DNA from 4 places in the Streptomyces sp. NPDC059917 genome. Region 3 is predicted to be linked to each of the others. Evidence: riboswitches for the same ligand, from Rfam matches in the RefSeq annotation. Region 3 holds a riboswitch; each other region holds the start of a gene.
What was found. Region 3 has a riboswitch for cobalamin ahead of ACFWAR_RS05260 (CoA-acylating methylmalonate-semialdehyde dehydrogenase). Riboswitches for the same ligand answer to the same signal wherever they lie in the genome.
Positions count from the first base shown of each region.

Region 1 (4,912 bases), on a different contig from region 3:
CACCGCCCGTCCGGCGTCCAGGACGTAGAGCCGGTCGCAGAAGGACGCGGCGAGGTTGAGGTCGTGCAGGACCAGCAGGGCCGTGGCGGGCAGGTCCCGGACCAGGCCGAGGACGTCCAGCTGGTAGCGGATGTCGAGGTGGTTGGTCGGCTCGTCGAGCGCGAGCAGGCCCGGTTCCTGGACGAGGGCCCGGGCCACGAGCGCGCGCTGGCGCTCGCCGCCGGACAGTTCGTCGAAGCGGCGGGCGGCCAGCTCCCCGGCGCCCACCGTCTCCAGTGCGCCGGCGACGCGCAGGGCGTCGGCCGGTCCGTCCTGCTCCCAGAACCGTTTGTGCGGACTGCGCCCCATGGCCACCACCTCGCGCACGGTCAGCCCGAAGGTGCCGCTCGCGTCCTGCGGCACGACCGCGACCCGGCGGGCCCGTTCCTTGACGCCCAGCGAGGCCGCGTCCACACCGTCGAGCACGACCCGCCCGCCGGTGGGCCGCAGGGTGCCGTACACGCAGCGCAGCAAGGTGGTCTTGCCACTGCCGTTCGGACCGACCGCGCCGATCGTCTCGCCGGGGTGCGCGGTGAGGTCGACGCCGTGCAGCAGCGGCTTGCCGTCCACCTCGTAACGCACGGCCTCGGCGCGCAGTTCCAGCGCTCGCGAGGGGGGCGACGCGGTCATCCGGTCACCCCCTCGCTGCGGCTGGAGCGCCGCAGCATCCACAGGAAGAACGGCCCGCCGACCAGGGCGGTGACGACGCCGACCGGAATCTCCTCGGGCGCCGCCGCGGTACGGGCGACCAGGTCGGTCAGCATCAGGAAGACCGCCCCGCCCAGCGCGGCCACCGGCAGGAGCGCCCGGTGCCCGGCGCCGACGACCATCCGGGCGGCATGGGGAACCATCAGCCCGACGAAACCGATCGCACCGCTGAACGCCACCAGCACCCCGATGACCAGGGAGGTCAGCACGAAGACGGCGGCCCGGAAGCGACCGGTGTCGAGTCCGAGGGTCCGCGCGTCCTCCTCACCGGCGAGCAGCAGGTCCAGCGGCCGGGCGAGGCCGAGCAGCAGCCCGGTCCCCACGGCCAGGACGGCCGCGGGCAGGGCCAGTTCGTCCCACCGCGCCCCGCCGAGGCCCCCGAGCGTCCAGAAGAGGATGGAGCGGACCTCCTCGGCCCGCGCCGAGAGGACCAGCACCAGGCTGGTGAGCGCGGACAGGATGTACTGGACGGCGACCCCGGCGAGGATCAGCCGCCCGGTGGTCATGGTCCCGCCGCGCCGGGCCAGGGCGTACACGGTGACCAACGCGCCGAGCGAGCCGACGAAGGCGGCCAGGGGCAGGGTGACGCTGGTCGCGACGCCCGCGCCGAGGCCGAGCACGATGACGGCCACGGCGCCCGCGGAGGCTCCGGAGGACGCGCCGAGCAGGAACGGGTCGGCGAGCTGGTTGCGCACGAGGGCCTGCAGCACGGCGCCCGTCACGGCCAGTCCGGCGCCGACCACGGCCGCCAGCAGCACGCGCGGCATCCGGACGTCCCACACGATGGAGGCGAAGGCACCGGGGCGCGGTCCGTCCGCGACGATCTCCAGCACCTGGCCGGCGGGGATCCGCACCGGCCCCAGGGCCAGTCCCGCCACCGCACCGGCGGCGAGCGCCAGGGCGAGGAGGACGAGGACGAGCGGGGTGCGGCGGCGGTCCGCCCTCACGGGGCGTCGGGGTGCAGTTGACCGGCGAGGGATTCGACGGCGTCGGCGACGCGCACCCCGAGGACGGCCGAGGACAGCGGCAGGACGACGAACCGCCGGTCCCTGATCGCGGGAACCTGGGCGAGGGCCGGGTCGTTCAACAGGCGCTGCTTCTTGGCTTCGACGCCGGTCCCGCCGTAGTCGTAGATCAGCACGGTGTCCGGCTTGCGCTCGATGACCTTCTCCCAGGACACGTCCCCGAAGGTGTCCTTCAGGTCGGCGAAGGCGTTCGTCCCGCCCGCCAGGGAGACGATCTCGTTGCCGATGCCGTTGCCGCCCGAGGTGAAGGCCGCCGTCTCCCCGGAGTCGTAGACGAAGACGTTCGGGCGCGGCTTGTCCTTCACGCGTGCCGCGACGGCGTCGATGCGGCGCTGCTCGTCCTCGATCAGGCGCGCGCCCCGGTCGGGCACCCCGAAGGTGCGGGCCACCTCGGTGATCTCGGTCTTGAGCTGCTCGAAGCGGACCGGGCCCTGGGTGCAGTACTCCACGCTGAGACGGGTGTTGATACCGCTCTTCCCCAGCGTCTCGCGGTCGCGCCCCTGGGACTTGTCGAAGGCGCTGGAGTAACCGCCGTAGACGAAGTCGGGGTTGGCGCCGAGGAGCAGTTCCTTCGACGGGTACTCCTTCGCCAACACCTTGATCTTGTCGTAGGCGGGCCGGTAGGCGGGCAGGACGGCGTCGTCGAGGTAGGCGGTGCCGGCCATCCGGTCGCCGAGGCCGAGGGCGAGCAGCACCTCGGTGGCGTGCTGGTTCATGGCGACGGCGCGCCGGGGCGGTTCCCGGTACGTCGTGGTCACACCGCAGTTGGTCACGGTGTACGGGAACCCCGCGCCCGCGGCGCCGGACGTCGGCCGCGCCGCGCCGTCGCCCGTCGCTCCCTCCTCGGCGGCGCCGCAGGCGACGAGCGGTATCAGGAGCGTCAGGGGGGCGAGCGGGGCGAGCGCGCGCAGGGCGGCACGGAAACGCGACATGGCAGGGCCTCTCCGGGGGATCCTCGTCCCCTGGTCGAAAGGAAGTCGAAAGGAAGAGGCGGCACGTCAGTGTCTGACTCCCGGACCCGCGAGGGCCCGGTCACAGTGGCGGGACCGTACCGGTTTCACACCGGTTTCCTGGTACGCGCCGCCCGGGGGTAACCCGGACAATTCTGCCAGACCACCCGCGCCCCGACGTCGGCGCACCGGCCGCGGCGCCCCGGGGGGCGCCGACCGAGCTGAATCGATACAGCAGCTCAGGGGCGCATTGGCCGTCACATTCCTGGGGACCACTTGGGAAATCGTCGCCTCCCGCGACCCCGACCGCACCCCTCCGCACACCCCTCTGCACACCCCTCTGCACCTCCTCTGCAATCCGCCCCCTGCACCACGCCACACCCGTCACACCTGTCACACCTGGAGGACCCCCATGACCACCTCACCCCAGTGGCGGCAGCTCACCGACCACCTGATGTCCGTGCCCGAACAGGTCTACGAGGGCTGGAACAGCACGGTCGGCTGGGACAACTACACGCGGTGGGGACGCGAGTTCGGCGAGGACGGAGTCGCGTGGTGCGTCATCTTCGACTGGTGCACCTACCACGACGTCGGTCTCGACGCGATCGTGCCCAAGGTCGACAACGTCTCGGCGTTCACCGACTGGGCGCAGCGCCGCGGCCAGTGGTCCGAGTACCCGAGCGCCGGAGCGTGGGTGAACTTCGGCAACGGCGCGCACACCGAGATGGTCACCGGCTTCGACGCGGACACGGTGTACACCAAGGGCGGCAACTCCATCCGGGCCGGGGCCGCGGACCACGGGCAGGGCAACGGCGTCTGGTCGCACTCCAACCCCCGCCGCAGCAACTACCTCACCGGCTACTTCGCCCCCCGCTATCCGGACGGCGAGTGCCCGCCGACCGCCGACCCCCACGACCCCCGCGGCGGGACCGCCATCACCTCCTGGCGGTGGGCGCCACCCGTCACCGCGCCCACGTTCGAGCCGTTCCCGGGCGCGGGCTGGTTCACCACGGGCCGCCGCTCGCCGATCGTGGCGGCCATGCACGACCGCCTGGTCGCCGTCGGCTGCGACCGGTACGAGTCGAGCCGCGACAAGGACGTCATCGGCGCCGGTGACAAGAGGAGCTACGAGGCGTGGCAGCGCACGTGCGGCTTCACCGGGACCGCCGCCACCTGGCCCCCCGGCCGCACCACCTGGGATCTCCTCCAGGTCCCCAACACCTGATCCGACAGGTCCCCAACACCTGATCCGGGCGCCCCCGCGCACCCACCCGAACGCCCGAAGCCCAGGGTGAACGCGGCGCGTTCGACCTGGGCTTCGAAGGGTTCTTGCAGGGGCGGCAGGACTCGAACCTACGACATTTGGTTTTGGAGACCAACGCTCTACCAACTGAGCTACGCCCCTTCGACGGCCTTAGCTTCGCACGGGGCACGCGGATGATCCAATCGTTTCCAGCATGTGGTCACCGGACGGGACCAGCGGGCGCCCCCCGGCCGCGACGGGAAGCGTCGCAGGTGGCGGGGCCGGGCACCGAGGGGGATGGTGGGAGGTGGCCCCACGCCCGAGGAGGTTCAGCCATGCGCCGTCTGCGACCCTCCTCCGCCGCGCCCGCCCTCACCCTCGCCCTCGCGCTCGCCCTCGCCGCGCCGACCCTCCTCGGACCCGGCACCGCGCAGGCGCGGGGACGGCTCCCCGCGGGGCCCACCGGGGAGACGATCTCGCTGCGCGGCAATCGGCCCGGCGAGCTGCTCGACGTCACCCTCGTCACCGTGACCGATCCGGCGACCCCGCGCACCGCGGATCCCGCGCCGGATCCGGCGCGGCGGCTCGTCTCCGTGGAGTTCCGCCTGGTCAACACCGGGACGGCCCGCTACACCGACGCCCCGCGCGACGGCTCGTACCTCCTGGACCTGAGCGGCAAGCGGTACTCCGGTGTGGCCAGGGCCACGACGGCCGGAACGGAATTCCCGGAGGGGCTGTCCCTCGCGCCCGGCGAGCGGTCCACCGGCAGCGTCACCTTCGAGCTCCCCCGCGACGCCCGCCCGTCGGCGGTGCAGTTCGCGCTGGACGGCGGGACGGCCGACGACATCGGCCAGTGGCCCCTCTCCTGAGCCCACCTGTCCTCCGAGCCCGCCCGTCCCCTGCACGCGCCCGTCCCCCGAGCCCGCCCGTCCGCCGAACGCGACCCC
Region 1 is NZ_JBHWLC010000038.1:45,362-50,273, reverse strand. Features, by position in the region: gene ACFWAR_RS22270 (ABC transporter ATP-binding protein) at 1-669, opposite strand, end outside; gene ACFWAR_RS22265 (FecCD family ABC transporter permease) at 666-1,727, opposite strand; gene ACFWAR_RS22260 (ABC transporter substrate-binding protein) at 1,691-2,704, opposite strand; cobalamin riboswitch at 2,751-2,886, opposite strand; gene ACFWAR_RS22255 (peptidoglycan-binding protein) at 3,135-3,947, shown strand; tRNA gene ACFWAR_RS22250 (tRNA-Trp) at 4,055-4,127, opposite strand; gene ACFWAR_RS22245 (hypothetical protein) at 4,301-4,834, shown strand.
Region 1: it holds a riboswitch for cobalamin, as region 3 does, so the genes downstream of both, ACFWAR_RS22260 (ABC transporter substrate-binding protein) here and ACFWAR_RS05260 (CoA-acylating methylmalonate-semialdehyde dehydrogenase) in region 3, are expected to answer to the same signal.

Region 2 (4,912 bases), on a different contig from region 3:
CCACAGGAACGCCGCCCCGCCGAGGACCAGGGGCAGGAGCGCGAGGAAGGGCGGTTTGCCCGCCACGAGCATGCCCAGGCTGACCATCGCGAAGAAGAACACCACCGCGCCCACGCTGAGGTTCACGGACCTGCGTCGGCGCGCCCTGGACGGACCGCTGCCGGAACCCGCCGCGAAGGTCCTCTCGTGCCTGCCCAAGGCCGCCGGTACGTCCTGATCACTCATCACGTCCCCCTCCATGTACGCCTGTTGGCGATCGGGCGACCATTGTGGAGGCAGACGCCCGCGCCCGGAGACGGAAACGGAAACCGCGTCAGAGGCGGTGGACCCGCTCCTGTTCCAGCGCGAGCGGATAGCGCCCGGCGGCCAGGATCCGCAGCCCCGGCGCGCGGGCGAGCAGGGCCCGGAGCCAGTTCAGGGCCTCGGGGGTGAGCCGGTCGGAGCCGTCCAGGACGAGCAGCATGTCCCGCTCCGCGAGCCACGAGGCGGCGTTGGCCGACCCGCGCGGCAGGTAGGGGATCCCCGGTACGGTGCCCAGCGCACCGACCAACTCGCGGACCCCGGAGGCGTATTCGAGGGTGACGACGGCCACCCCGTCGCAGAAGTTGGAGGTCAGGCGCCGGGCCATCTCCCGCACCAGCAGGCTCCGCGGAGCGCCGAATCCTCCCGTCACCGTCAGCACCCGCCCCCGCCGGACGGCGGTGAGCAGCCGGGACAACTCGGCGGAGGTCGCCGGCAGCGTCCCCGTGCACCCCGGTTGCCGTTCCTGTCTCCCGTTCGGATCCCCCATCGGCACGATGCCCCCCATTGCATGCGTGGCCCAGCGCGGCGCCAGGGTTGATTCGAGCCGCGTGCGGTCGATTATGCGCCAGTTGTGCCGTAAGGCCAGGGGAATTTCGCATTCCGTACCGGGTGTTGACCGTCCCCCGGCCGTCGAGACGCTCTGCGTAGTCGGCGTGGTCCCCGTGACGTACGTGCCCGGCCCGACCGGAGGGGGAACGGTTGTCCGGATGTCGGGAATCGGCTCTACTGCTGTGCAGCCCCGGACACGGGCACGTTCCGGAAAGGGGACCAGGATGAGTGCGCAGCGACCGGGCCGACCCTTATCGCACCGGCGCCGACCGGGCCCGCGCGGCGGCCGGATGCTGCTGGCCGCGCTCGTCGCGGGCTTCCTCCTCGTCGGGGTGTTCGCGGCGACGGGCCTCGCCTGGGACCCCTTCTCCGCGGGTGACCGCCGCGGCCGCTCGGCCCCCGACATCGGCGCGCCCTGGTCCGTCGGACCCGGGGACCGCGGCGGCTCTCCCGGTGCTCCGGGGAGCGCGGCCCCCGACGCGAGCCCGGACCCCGACGCGTCCAAGGGCGCGGGCGCCGGGGGCGCGGCGGACGGCGGCGGACGGCCCGCCGGGGCCCTGCCCTTCGACCTGCCGGACGCCACCGCGCTGCGCGCCGGCAAGAAGCTGGTCTTCGCCCACTACTTCACCCCCTACCCGCTCTCCCTCGACAACGCGAGCGCGGACGGCGACTACTACACCCGCAACTACCTCGCCCCGGCGGGGGAGAACGGCAAGCACGAGCGCTACGGCGGGCTGCTGCGCGACCGGCCGTTGCCCGTGCCGCCCCAACAGGGCGACTGGGAGCTGGCCAACCTCCGCCAGGAGGTGCGCACGGCCCGCGCCGCCGGGATCGACGGCTTCACCCTCGACCTGCTCTCCCTCTCCGGCCCCAACTGGGACCGCGCCAACCTCCTCATGGAGGCGGCCCGTTCGGTCGACCCCGCCTTCAAGATCATGCTGATGCCGGACATGACCTCCCTCAAGACCGACGACCCGGCCGTGCTCGCGACCGCGCTCGCCGCCCTCGCCGCGGCGCCCGCCGCGCACCGCCTGGGCGACGGTCGGCTGGTCGTCTCCCCCTTCAAGGCCGAGGAGAAGGACGTCGCCTGGTGGAGCCGGGTGATCGACCTGCTGAGGTCGAAGCACGGCATCCGCACCGCGTTCGTCCCGCTCTTCCTCGACTTCGCCGCGCACGGCGCGCGGTTCGCGCCCATCAGCTACGGGTTCTCCGAGTGGGGCAGCCGCAGCTACGTCGGCCAGGACGGCGCGGCCGACGACGTCCGGCGCGCGCACGAGGCGGGCAAGATCTGGATGCAGCCGGTCTCCGTCCAGGACGCCCGCCCCAACCAGGGGATCTACGACGAGGCCGGGAACACCGCCACCCTGCGCTCCACCTGGACGCACGCCATCGACGACGGCGCCGACTGGGTGCAGCTGACCACCTGGAACGACTACTCGGAGGGCAGCCAGTTCGCCCCCTCCCTGCACAACGGCCACACCTACCTGGACATCTCCTCCTACTACCTGACCCGGTTCAAGACGGGCTCCTGGCCGCGGATCGTCCGGGACACGCTCTACCTGACCTCGCGCACCCAGTTCGCCGCGGCCGACCCGACCGGGACCCAGTCCCTGGTGATGTCCCTGCGCAAGGGCAGCGCCGCGCCTCGGGACGCGGTGGAGGTGCTCAGCTTCCTGACCGCCCCGGCCACCGTCCGTACCGCGACCGGCGGGGACGCGGACGCCTACGAGGCCCCCGCCGGAGTCCGGTCGCACCTGCTGGAGCTGCGCTCCGGCACCAGCTCGGCCCGGGCGGTCCGCGACGGGGTCACCTCGACCTCGGTCGAGCTGTCGTACCCGGTGGACCGCACGGTCGCGGTCCAGGACCTCCAGTACTACGGGGCGACCAGCGGCCGCACGTCACCGTAGGGACTTTGGGACCCTCTCCCGGGACGAAGGTCACCCAATATCTTGTGGTCGCGCTGGGCGGTCATATCCATATGTAGTGTTGGCCCTGCCGGTTCGGCGGGGCCACGCTCATGTCCGCCCCGACCGAGGCAACAGGGAACCCGATGCGAATCCGGGACTGCCCCGCAACGGTGAGCGCACGCCCTTCCCCCGACGGGGACGGGGCGCCGCGCGAGTCCGACACCTGCCGGCCAACGAACCACACTTCCGTGCCGAGCCTCGTGGGAGGGCTGCCGTGACCGCTGCCGTAGACGCCGTGGAGACCGTGACCGAATACCTGGAGCGCCGGGACTGGAGGGTCAACGCCAACGCCAACCAGGGCTACTCGCTCGGCGGCCTGATCCTGAACGCGGCGGGCAAGGTGACGGCGAACTACTGGCTGGAGCGCGTCTACCCGGCCGAGATCGCCGCCGCCCACCGCGAGGGCGACTTCCACATCCACGACCTGGACATGCTCTCCGGCTACTGCGCGGGCTGGTCCCTGCGCACCCTGCTGACCGAGGGGTTCAACGGGGTCCCCGGCCAGATCGACTCCGGCCCGCCCCGGCACCTGTCCTCGGCCGTCGGCCAGATCGTCAACTTCCTCGGCACCCTCCAGAACGAATGGGCGGGCGCCCAGGCCTTCTCCTCCTTCGACACCTACCTCGCCCCCTACGTCCGCCTCGACGCGATGACGTACGCCCAGGTCAGGCAGTGTGTCCAGGAGCTGGTGCACAATCTGAACGTGCCCTCGCGCTGGGGCACCCAGACCCCCTTCACCAACCTCACCTTCGACTGGACCTGCCCCGAGGACCTGCGCGATCAGGTCCCCGTGATCGGCGGGGTCGAAGCGGACTTCACCTACGGCGAGCTCCAGCACGAGATGGACCTGATCAACCGGGCCTACATCGAGGTCATGACGGAGGGCGACGCCACCGGCCGGGTCTTCACCTTCCCGATCCCCACCTACAACATCACCCGGGACTTCCCCTGGGAGAGCGAGAACGCCGAGCGGCTCTTCGCGATGACCGCCAAGTACGGGCTCCCCTACTTCCAGAACTTCATCAACTCCGAGCTGTCCCCGCACATGATCCGCTCGATGTGCTGCCGCCTCCAGCTCGACCTCACCGAGCTGCTCAAGCGCGGCAACGGCCTCTTCGGCAGCGCCGAACAGACCGGCTCCCTCGGCGTGGTCACGCTCAACTGCGCCCGCCTCGGCCACCTGCACGCGGGCGACGAGGACGCCCTGATGGCCGCCGTGGACCGGCTGTGCGAGCTGGCCAAGGACAGCCTGGAGCTGAAGCGGATCACCGTCCAGGACCTGATCGACGGCGGACTGTTCCCCTACACCAAGCGCTACTTGGGCACCCTGCGCAACCACTTCTCGACCATCGGGGTCAACGGGATCAACGAGATGATCCGCAACTTCTCCGGGGACGCGGACGACATCACCACCGAGGCCGGGCACGCGCTGGCCGTCCGCCTGCTGGACCGCGTCCGCGCCCGCATGGTGGAGTTCCAGGAGCGCACCGGGAACCTCTACAACCTGGAGGCCACCCCGGCCGAAGGGACGACGTACCGCTTCGCCAAGGAGGACCGGCGGCGGTACCCCGAGATCCTCCAGGCGGGCACGGACGCCAACCCCTACTACACCAACTCCTCGCAGCTGCCCGTCGGGTGGACCGACGACCCCTTCGAGGCGCTGGAGCGGCAGGACGAACTCCAGGCCAAGTACACCGGCGGCACGGTCCTGCACCTCTACATGACGGAGCGGATCCCCACCGCCGAGGCCTGCCGGTCCCTGGTGCGCCGCTCCCTGGAGCGCTTCCGGCTGCCCTACCTCACGGTCACCCCGACCTTCTCGATCTGCGCCGAACACGGCTACCTCGCGGGGGAGCAGCCCAACTGCCCGCACTGCGGAGCCGATTGCGAGGTGTGGACGCGGGTCATGGGCTACCACCGGCCGGTGTCCTCCTTCAACATCGGCAAGAAGGGCGAGCACGCCGAGCGCGTCCACTTCCGGCACGTCGGCGGAGCGCCGGGATCCGACACCGGCGCGGGCACGGGCGCAGGAGCGGGAGCCGGGGCGTGATCCGGATCGGCGGCTGGTCGCGGCTGTCCACCTGCGACTGGCC
Region 2 is NZ_JBHWLC010000079.1:11,726-16,637, reverse strand. Features, by position in the region: gene ACFWAR_RS32290 (DUF6585 family protein) at 1-225, opposite strand, end outside; gene ACFWAR_RS32285 (hypothetical protein) at 314-790, opposite strand; gene ACFWAR_RS32280 (glycoside hydrolase family 71 protein) at 1,077-2,759, shown strand; cobalamin riboswitch at 2,832-3,005, shown strand; gene ACFWAR_RS32275 (ribonucleoside triphosphate reductase) at 3,034-4,869, shown strand; gene ACFWAR_RS32270 (anaerobic ribonucleoside-triphosphate reductase activating protein) at 4,866-4,912, shown strand, end outside.
Region 2: it holds a riboswitch for cobalamin, as region 3 does, so the genes downstream of both, ACFWAR_RS32275 (ribonucleoside triphosphate reductase) here and ACFWAR_RS05260 (CoA-acylating methylmalonate-semialdehyde dehydrogenase) in region 3, are expected to answer to the same signal.

Region 3 (4,912 bases):
TCGCGGACGCTGCCGGAGAGTCGGACGACGTCCTCGGCGGAGTGGGTCCGCTCGATGCCCGCCCAGCGGGGGTCGTCGGCCCACCGCCGCGCCAGTTCCCGGGCCGCCGCCGTCGTCGTTCCCGCCTGAGCCCGAGCCTGATCCTGAGCCTGCTGCGCGGCCATGGCCGTCTCCCCTTGAGTTCACGTCAAAAAGTGGACATGTGAAAGGTGCGAATGAGACATCGACGCGTCACCGGGTGACACTCGGTGCACCCTGCACACCGTGCGGCGCGGTCCGCCTTCCCCGCCCATCGGGCGCATCGGCGGGCTTTCCTGGCCGCAGTCCGACTCTGACAGTGGCACCGAGTGCCATCAACCGTGGCCGCATGCCAGGTTCTGCGCATCTTCTCCGCCGCGATTGCCAAGGTTGCGAAGGGTGCGCGGTCCGCGGCGGCGCCTACACTCACCTTCCTACTCACTGGTAGGTGCGACGGGGGGCACGATGGGCAAGACCTACGCGGGGGCGCGGCTGCGGCGGCTGCGCGAGGAGCGGCGGCTCAGCCAGGCCGAGTTGGCGCGCCGACTGGAGATCTCCCCCAGCTACCTGAACCAGATGGAGCACGACTCCCGCCCGCTCACGGTGCCCGTGCTGCTCCGGCTCACGGAGGCCTTCGGCGTCGATCCGGGCTTCTTCGCGGAGCGGGACGGCGCGCGCACCCTCGCGGACCTGCGCGAGGCCCTGGCCGACGACATCACGGCCGCCCGGGTCTCGGCCTCCGAACTGGCCGAGCTGGTCCAGCGGTTGCCGGCCCTCGCCGGGGTCCTGCTCGACCTGGGGCGGCGCAACGTGGCCCTGACGGAGCGGCTCGCGGACGCCGCGGACGGCAGGGCCGGGGGGACCGTCGGCGGACCCCGGCCGCCGCACGAGGAGATCCGCGAGTTCTTCTACCGCCGCCAGAACTACCTCCACGACACCGATCTCGCGGCCGAGGCCCTGGCGAAGGCGATCGGCATCCGCCCCGGCGGCGTACTGCCCGCCCTCGCGGACCGGCTGGCCGAGCGGCACGGCGTACGCCTGGCCCCGGACGCCGACCGGCTGCACCGCTACGACCCCGCGCGGCGGACCCTGCACCTGTCGCCGCGCCTGCTCCCCGGGCAGCAGGCGTTCCGCATGGCCACCCAGCTCGCGCTCCTCGAACACGGGGCGGGTCTGTCCGCCCTCGCCTCGGAGGACTTCGAGGCGGGCTCGGCCGCTTGGTCGCTGGCCCGCATCGGCATCGCGAACTACTTCGCCGCGGCGCTGGTGCTCCCGTACCCGGCCTTCCACGCGGCGGCCGAGGAGGAGCGCTACGACATCGAGAAGCTCACCGTGCGCTTCGGCCTGGGTTACGAGACGGTCTGCCACCGCCTCAGCACCCTCCAGCGGCCGCGCCTGCGGGGCGTCCCGTTCTCCTTCGTCCGCGTCGACCGGGCCGGGAACATGTCCAAGCGGCAGTCCGCCACCGGCTTCCACTTCTCCCGGGCGGGCGGCACCTGCCCGCTGTGGAACGTCTACGAGGCCTTCGCCGCCCCCGGCCGCATCCACGTCCAGATCGCCGCCATGCCCGACGGCGCGCGCCACCTGTGGACCGCCCGGGCCGTCACCCGGCACCGCGGCGGTTGGGGCGAGCCCGGCAAGACCTTCGCGATCGGCCTCGGGTGCGAGATCCGGCACGCCTCCCGCCTGGTCTACTCCGACGGGCTCGACCTCGCCAACGCCTCGGCCGCCACGCCGATCGGCATGGGCTGCCGCCTCTGCGAACGCCTCGAATGCCCCCAGCGCGCCGCTCCCCCGCTCGGGCGAACGCTCGCGGTGGACGAGAACAGCAGCACCTTCGTGCCCTACCCGGTCGTCACCGAGGGCGATTGAGCGGGCCGGTCGCCCGCCCGGGCCGGTGGGCGTGGCGGGGGCGGCGGGGGTGGACTTACTAGGACGTCCAACTATATGTTCGTGGCACAAGGTCCGCGGTGCAGGGAAGCCGGTGTGAATCCGGCACGGTCCCGCCACTGTGACCGGGGAGTGTGCTGCCCTCCACACGCCACTGACGCTGTCACGTCGGCGAGGCGGACGGCACGCGGTGATCCGGGAGTCAGGTTACCGGCCGCGGAACGTTCCGTGTTGTCCACGAGGATGGAGCAGACACGCATGGCACCGGTCCGTACCCACGACCCTGGTGATCCGGCGGAGCGAGCGGCGACCCCCGCGCTCTAGCTCTCGGGCCGCCCCCGGCAGCCCTGTCCCACGGCACCCCACGCGACGGACCCGAACCGGGTCCGGTCGCCGGTGCGCCGTGCCGTCCCCGGATCCTCACCTGACGAGAGCAGGCTCCCATGGTCCGCGAACTCACCCATTTCATCGGCGGAAAGCACACCACCGGCACGTCCGGCCTCTTCGCCGACGTCCACGACCCCAACACCGGCGCCGTCCAGGCCCGGGTCCCGCTCGCCGGACGCGCCGACACCGAGGCCGCCATCGCCGACGCCGAGGCGGCGCAGCGCGAGTGGGGCGAGTGGAACCCGCAGCGCCGCGCCCGTGTACTGCTGCGCTTCCTGCAACTGATCGCGGGCGAAAGGGAGTCACTGGCCCGACTGCTGTCGGCCGAACACGGCAAGACCGTCGCCGACGCCCACGGCGACATCCAACGCGGCCTGGAGGTGGTCGAGTTCGCCGCGGGCATCCCCCACCTCCTCAAGGGCGAGTTCACCGACAACGCCGGGAGCGGCATCGACGTGCACTCCCTGCGCTCACCGCTCGGCGTCGTCGCGGGCATCACCCCCTTCAACTTCCCCGCGATGATCCCGCTGTGGAAGGCCGCCCCCGCGCTCGCCTGCGGCAACGCCTTCGTCCTCAAGCCCTCGGAGCGGGACCCCTCCGTACCCCTGCGCCTCGCCGAGCTGTTCCTCGAAGCGGGGCTGCCGCCCGGCGTGTTCAACGTGGTCAACGGCGGCAAGGAGGCGGTCGACACGCTGCTGACGGACCCCCGGGTGCAGGCGCTGGGCTTCGTCGGCTCCACGCCGATCGCCGCGCACATCTACGCCACCGCCGCCGCCCACGGCAAGCGCGCCCAGTGCTTCGGCGGCGCCAAGAACCACATGATCGTGATGCCGGACGCCGATCTCGACCAGGCCGTCGACGCCCTCATCGGGGCGGGCTACGGCTCGGCCGGTGAGCGCTGCATGGCGATCGCCGTCGCCGTCCCCGTCGGCGAGGAGACCGCCGACGCGCTGGTCGCCCGCCTGGGGGAGCGCATCGCCACCCTGCGGATCGGCCGCTCCGACGACGCCGACGCCGACTTCGGCCCGCTGGTCAGCCGGGACGCGCTGGACCGGGTCCGGCGCTACGTCGACATCGGGGTCAACGAGGGCGCCGAACTCGTCGTCGACGGGCGCGGGTTCACCCTGCCCGGGCACGAGAACGGCTTCTTCGCCGGGGCCTCCCTCTTCGACCGCGTCACCCCGCGGATGCGGATCTACCGCGAGGAGATCTTCGGCCCGGTGCTGTGCGTCGCCCGTGCGGCGGACTACGAGGAGGCACTGCGGCTGCCCACCGAGCACCCGTACGGCAACGGCGTCGCGATCTTCACCCGCGACGGGGACACCGCCCGCGACTTCACCCGCCGCGTCGGCGCCGGCATGGTCGGCGTCAACGTGCCCATCCCGGTCCCCGTCGCCTACCACACCTTCGGCGGCTGGAAGCGGTCCGGCTTCGGCGACCTGGGCCAGCACGGCCCCGACTCGATCCGCTTCTACACCCGTACCAAGACCGTCACCTCGCGCTGGCCCTCCGGGGCCAAGGAGGGCGCGAGCTTCACCATCCCGACGATGGGCTGAGCCGGTGACCACCACACTGACCCCCGATCAGCTCGCCCTCGCCGAGGTCACGCTCGACTTCGCGCAGGAGCAGCTCGGTCCGTACGCCGTCGGCTGGGACCAGGACAAGCACTTCCCGGTGGACGTGCTCCGCAAGGCGGCCGACCTCGGACTCGGCGGCGTCTACGTCCGCGAGGAGCACGGCGGTTCGGGCCTGAGCCGCGCCGACGGCGTCCTCGTCTTCGAGGCCCTCGCCACCGGGTGCCCCTCCATCGCCGGATACCTGTCCATCCACAACATGGTCGCCTGGATGATCGACCGCTACGGCGACCGCGTCCAGCGCGACCGGTGGCTCCCCGCCCTGTGCTCGGCCCGCTCGCTCGGCAGCTACTGCCTGACCGAACCGGGCGCCGGGTCGGACGCCGCCGCGCTGCGCACCCGGGCCGAACGGGTGGGCGACGACTACGTCCTGAGCGGGGTCAAGCAGTTCATCTCGGGTGCGGGCGCCGCCGAGGTGTACGTCGTCATGGCGCGCACCGGCGGTGAGGGTCCGGGCGGGATCTCCGCCTTCGTGGTCGAACGCGACGACCCCGGCGTCTCCTTCGGCCCCAACGAGCGCAAGATGGGCTGGAACGCCCAGCCCACCCGGCAGGTGGTCCTCGACGCCGTCCGCGTGCCCGCCGACCGACGGCTCGGCGCCGAGGGCGACGGTTTCCGCATCGCCATGAACGGCCTGAACGGCGGCCGTCTGGGCATCGCCGCCTGCTCGTTGGGCGGTGCGCAGAGCGCACTGGACCGCAGCCTGGCGTACCTGGCCGACCGGGAGGCCTTCGGGGCCCGGCTGTTGGACGCGCAGGCGCTGCAGTTCCGGCTCGCCGACATGGCCACCGAGCTGGCCGCGGCGCGCGCGCTGGTCCGCCAGGCGGCCGCCTCGCTGGACCAGGGTGATCCGTTGGCCCCCCAACTGTGCGCGATGGCCAAGCGGTTCGCCACCGACACCGGCTACTCCGTCGTGGACCGGGCCCTGCAACTGCACGGCGGGTACGGCTACCTCAGCGAGTACGGGATCGAGAAGATCCTCC
Region 3 is NZ_JBHWLC010000006.1:3,839-8,750, forward strand. Features, by position in the region: gene aceA (isocitrate lyase) at 1-164, opposite strand, end outside; gene ACFWAR_RS05255 (short-chain fatty acyl-CoA regulator family protein) at 484-1,890, shown strand; cobalamin riboswitch at 1,956-2,142, shown strand; gene ACFWAR_RS05260 (CoA-acylating methylmalonate-semialdehyde dehydrogenase) at 2,352-3,851, shown strand; gene ACFWAR_RS05265 (acyl-CoA dehydrogenase family protein) at 3,856-4,912, shown strand, end outside.

Region 4 (4,912 bases), on a different contig from region 3:
CGAACGGTTTTCACGACACGGCCAACGCGATGGCTACCACCATCTCGACCGGCGCGCTCAAGCCCAAGACGGCGGTGGCCATGTCCGCCGTGCTGAACCTCGTCGGCGCCTTCATGTCCGTGGAGGTCGCCAAGACGATCTCCAAGGGCCTGGTCAACGAAGAAGGCATCCAGCCGGAAGTGATCTTCGCCGCGCTCGTCGGCGCGATCCTCTGGAACCTCGTCACCTGGCTGGTCGGCCTCCCCTCCAGCTCCTCGCACGCCCTGATGGGCGGCCTGGTCGGCGCGGCCGTCGCCTCCGCCGGCCTCGGCGCCGTCAACGGCGGCACGCTCGTCACGAAGGTGCTGCTCCCCGCGGTCGCCGCGCCGATCGTCGCCGGTGTGGCCGCGATGCTGGCCTCCAAGCTGACCTACAAGCTGGGCGGCAACGTCGACAAGAAGACCTCCGCCAAGGGCTACAAGGCCGGTCAGATCGCCTCGGCCGGTCTCGTCTCCCTCGCGCACGGCACCAACGACGCGCAGAAGACCATGGGCATCATCACCCTCGCGCTGGTCGCGGGCGGGGCGCTCGCGCCCGGCTCCAACCCGCCGGTCTGGGTCATCGTCTCCGCCGGCATGGCGATCGCGATGGGCACCTACCTGGGCGGCTGGCGCATCATCCGCACCATGGGCAGCGGCCTGACCGACCTCCAGCCGCAGCAGGGCTTCGCGGCCCAGACCTCGGCCGCGAGCGTCATCCTGGCCTCCTCCAGCCTCGGCTTCTCCCTCTCCACCACCCACGCCTGCTCCGGCGCGGTCATGGGCGCGGGTCTCGGTCGCAAGGGCGGCGTGGTCCGCTGGTCCACCGCCAGCCGGATGTTCATCGCCTGGGGCCTGACCCTTCCGGCCGCCGCCCTGGTGGCCGCGGGCGCCGAGCTGGTCATGCGCACCGGTGACGTCGGCGTCGCCGCCGTCGCCCTCTTCCTCGTCGGCTCCTGCGTCGCCATCTGGCTGATCTCGCGCCGCCAGGTCGTCGACCACACCAACGTGAACGAGGCCGCGGGCACCGCCGACAGCACGGTCGAGGCGCCGGGCGTGGTCACCACCGCGATCGCCGCCGTGGCCGTCCCCCCGGTCGCGGGCACCACCGCCGCGGTCACGGACGAGGCCTTCAAGGCGACCATCCCGACCCCGGCCCCGGCCGCTCCCCCGGCACCGGCGGCGCCCGCCGCCGCGGTCTGACCCACAGAGGAATCGGCAGTATGAAGATCGACTGGGCAGCACTCGGCTCCGTGTTCGGCGTCAGCCTCTCCGCGACCGTCGCCCTCGTGACCCTCTTCACCCTGGGCATCGTGGGCCTGTCGAAGCACGAGACCGCCACCGGCCAGGGCGACACCGCCCACCTGGCGCGCACCGGCGCGTACGCCTGCTTCGCACTGTGCGCGGTGGCCGTCGGCTACGCGATCTACCTGATCGTCAGCTGACACCCCGGACACCCCCGGGCGCCCCTCCCGCACCAGCACGTCCGAAAGCTCCCTCCGGCCCGCGGCCGGGGGGAGCTTTCGCAGGTCAACGGCAAGTTGACGGGCGTTCGCGGTGCGTGGTGGACTGCCCGAGCCAATACGGCGGCATGAAGAGGAAGTCCGGTGCGAATCCGGCGCGGTCCCGCCACTGTCACCGAGGAGCCGAAGGCTCCCGGAAGCCAGGAACTCTCGCCACCGGACACGTCGAACCAGGGCGCGGACCCTGAGTGAGGACCTACCTGCCACATGCGTGCCGATCGCGTTTTCGCGTACGGCGCGACGGCCGGCCTGATCGGCGACCGGATCCTCGGTGATCCGCGCCGCGGGCATCCCGTCGCCGCCTTCGGGCGGGCCGCCGCCACCGTCGAACGAGCCCTGTGGGGCAAGAGCCGCGCCCGGGGCGCGGTCCACGCCCTGGTGTGCGCCGGGGGCGCGGCCGCCGTCGGCGCGCTCGGCGCCCGCGCCGTGCGCTCCCGGACTGCCGCCGCCCGCATCGCCCTGACCGCCGCCGCGACCTGGGCGGTGGTCGGCGGCACCTCGCTGGGCCGCGAGGCCCGCGCCATCGGGGGCGCGCTCGCCGCCGGGGACACCGAGGTGGCCCGCGAGCGGCTGCCGCACCTGTGCGGGCGCGACCCGCAGGCCCTGGACGAGCAGCAGATCGCCCGCGCCGTCGTGGAGTCGGTCGCCGAGAACACCTCCGACGCCGTCGTCGGCGCCCTGGTCTGGGGCGCCCTGGCGGGAGTGCCCGGGCTGCTGGGCTTCCGCGCCGTGAACACCCTCGACGCGATGGTCGGCCACAAGTCCCCCCGCTACCTGCGCTACGGCTGGGCCTCGGCCCGGCTCGACGACGTCGCGGGCTGGCCGGGCGCGCGGCTGACCGCGCTGGCCGCCGTGCTGGCCGGACCGGACCGGCGGGGCGCCGTACGGGCCTGGCGCGCGGACGCCTCGGCGCACCCCAGCCCGAACGCCGGACCGGTGGAGGCCTCCTTCGCCGGGGCGCTCGGGGTCCGCCTCGGCGGGACCCTGGCGTACGCCGGGCGCGTGGAGCACCGGGCGGTGCTGAACGGGGCGGCGGGCCGCCCGGTCGAGGTCGCGGACATCGAGCGGGCCGTACGGCTCTCGCGCCGGGTGACCTGGATCTCCCTCGGGGCCTGCGTGTCCTTGCGGCTGTTGGTGGCACATTGCACGTCGGGCCGCAGCGGTCCGACCCGTACGACGAAGGCGAAGGGACGCGGATGAGCGGCGCACGGCGCGGCGGGGGGCTCCTGGTCGCCGGGACCACCTCCGACGCGGGCAAGAGCGTGGTCACGGCGGGCATCTGCCGCTGGCTGGCCCGCCAGGGCGTGAAGGTGGCCCCCTTCAAGGCCCAGAACATGTCGCTGAACTCCTTCGTCACCCTGGAGGGCGCCGAGATCGGCCGCGCCCAGGCGATGCAGGCCCAGGCGGCCCGGGTCGAGCCGACCGCGCTGATGAACCCGGTGCTGCTCAAGCCCGGCAGCGACAGCAGCAGCCAGGTGGTGCTGCTGGGCAAGCCGGTGGGCGAGATGAGCGCGCGCGGCTACCACGGGGGCCGTCAGGAGCAGTTGCTCGGCATCGTCACGGACTGCCTGGAGCAGCTGCGGGGCACGTATGACGCCGTGATCTGCGAGGGGGCGGGCAGTCCGGCCGAGATCAACCTGCGGCGCACGGACATCGTGAACATGGGGATCGCGCGGGCCGCGCGCTTCCCGGTGGTCGTGGTCGGCGACATCGACCGCGGCGGGGTCTTCGCCTCGTTCTTCGGCACGACGGCGCTGCTGTCCCCCGAGGACCAGTCGCTGATCGCGGGCTACCTCGTCAACAAGTTCCGCGGCGACGTCTCCCTGCTGGAGCCGGGCATGGAGATGCTGCGGGGCCTGACCGGGCGGGCGACGTACGGCGTGCTCCCCTTCCAGCACGGCCTCGGCATCGACGAGGAGGACGGCCTGCGCGTCTCCCTGCGCGGCGCCGTACGGGAATCCGTGGTCGCCCCGCCGGTCGGCGAGGACGTGCTGCGGGTCGCCGTCTGCGCGGTGCCCCTGATGTCGAACTTCACGGACGTCGACGCGCTGGCCGCCGAACCGGGCGTCGTGGTGCGCTTCGTGGACCGGGCCGAGGAACTGGCCGACGCCGACCTGGTCGTCGTACCGGGCACCCGCGGCACCGTGAAGGCGCTGGCCTGGCTGCGCGAGCGCGGGCTCGCCAACGCGCTGGCCCGGCGGGCCGCCGAGGGGCGCCCGGTGCTGGGCATCTGCGGCGGCTTCCAGGCGCTGGGCGAATCCATCGACGACGAGGTCGAATCCCGGGCCGGGGTCGTCGACGGGCTCGGGCTGCTACCGGTGCGCGTGCGCTTCGAGCGGGAGAAGACGCTCGCCCGGCCGAGCGGGCACGCGCTGGGCGAGGCCGTCGAGGGGTACGAGATCCACCACGGCGTGGCCGACGTGCGGGGCGGGACCCCCTTCCTGGACGGGTGCCGGGTCGGCGAGGTGTGGGGCACCCACTGGCACGGGTCGCTGGAGAGCGACGGCTTCCGGCGGGCCTTCCTGCGGGAGGTCGCGCGCGCGGCCGGGCGGCGGTTCGTACCGGCGCCGGACACGTCCTTCGGGGCGCTGCGGGAGGAACAGCTCGACCTGCTGGGCGATCTGATCGAGGAACACGCGGACACCGGTGCGCTGCTGCGGCTGATCGAGGGCGGGGCGCCCTCGGGCCTGCCCTTCCTCCCCCCGGGTGCGCCGTGAGGGCGGCCCGGGCCCTGCGGGCGGCCGTCTCTTCCCCACCCCTCCCCGAACCCGGCGGGATCCTCGCCCCCGACCACCGCGTGGACCCTTCGATCCCCGCATGCGCGGGGAGCACCAGCGGTGAACACCACATGAGCACGCCGTACCCGGGGCCATCCCTGCGCAGGCAGGGAGCACTCGGCAACCCTTGCGCGATCGGAGCACGTCGGCTCGCGTATCGGCACGAACCACTCGAAGGAGCGACCGTCTCATGAGCAGCCCCCGTTTCCCCTTCTCGGCCGTAGTCGGGCAGGACGACCTGCGCCTGGCGCTCCTGCTCAACGCCGTGAGCCCCGCGGTCGGCGGCGTGCTCGTGCGCGGCGAGAAGGGGACCGCCAAGTCCACCGCCGTCCGCGCGCTGGCGACGCTGCTGCCGCAGGTCGACGTGGTCCCCGGCTGCCGGTTCAGCTGCGCGCCCACCGCGCCCGACCCGGCCTGCCCCGACGGCCCGCACGAGAGCGGTCCGGGCACGGCGCGGCCCGCGCGGATGGTGGAGCTGCCGGTCGGTGCCTCCGAGGACCGGCTGGTGGGCGCCCTCGACATCGAACGCGCCCTGTCAGAAGGCGTGAAGTCCTTCGAGCCGGGCCTGCTGGCCGACGCGCACCGCGGGATCCTC
Region 4 is NZ_JBHWLC010000019.1:43,655-48,566, forward strand. Features, by position in the region: gene ACFWAR_RS13940 (anion permease) at 1-1,220, shown strand, start outside; gene ACFWAR_RS13945 (hypothetical protein) at 1,241-1,462, shown strand; cobalamin riboswitch at 1,566-1,713, shown strand; gene ACFWAR_RS13950 (cobalamin biosynthesis protein) at 1,748-2,740, shown strand; partial or broken gene ACFWAR_RS13955 (cobyric acid synthase) at 2,737-4,381, shown strand; gene ACFWAR_RS13960 (putative cobaltochelatase) at 4,508-4,912, shown strand, end outside.
Region 4: it holds a riboswitch for cobalamin, as region 3 does, so the genes downstream of both, ACFWAR_RS13950 (cobalamin biosynthesis protein) here and ACFWAR_RS05260 (CoA-acylating methylmalonate-semialdehyde dehydrogenase) in region 3, are expected to answer to the same signal.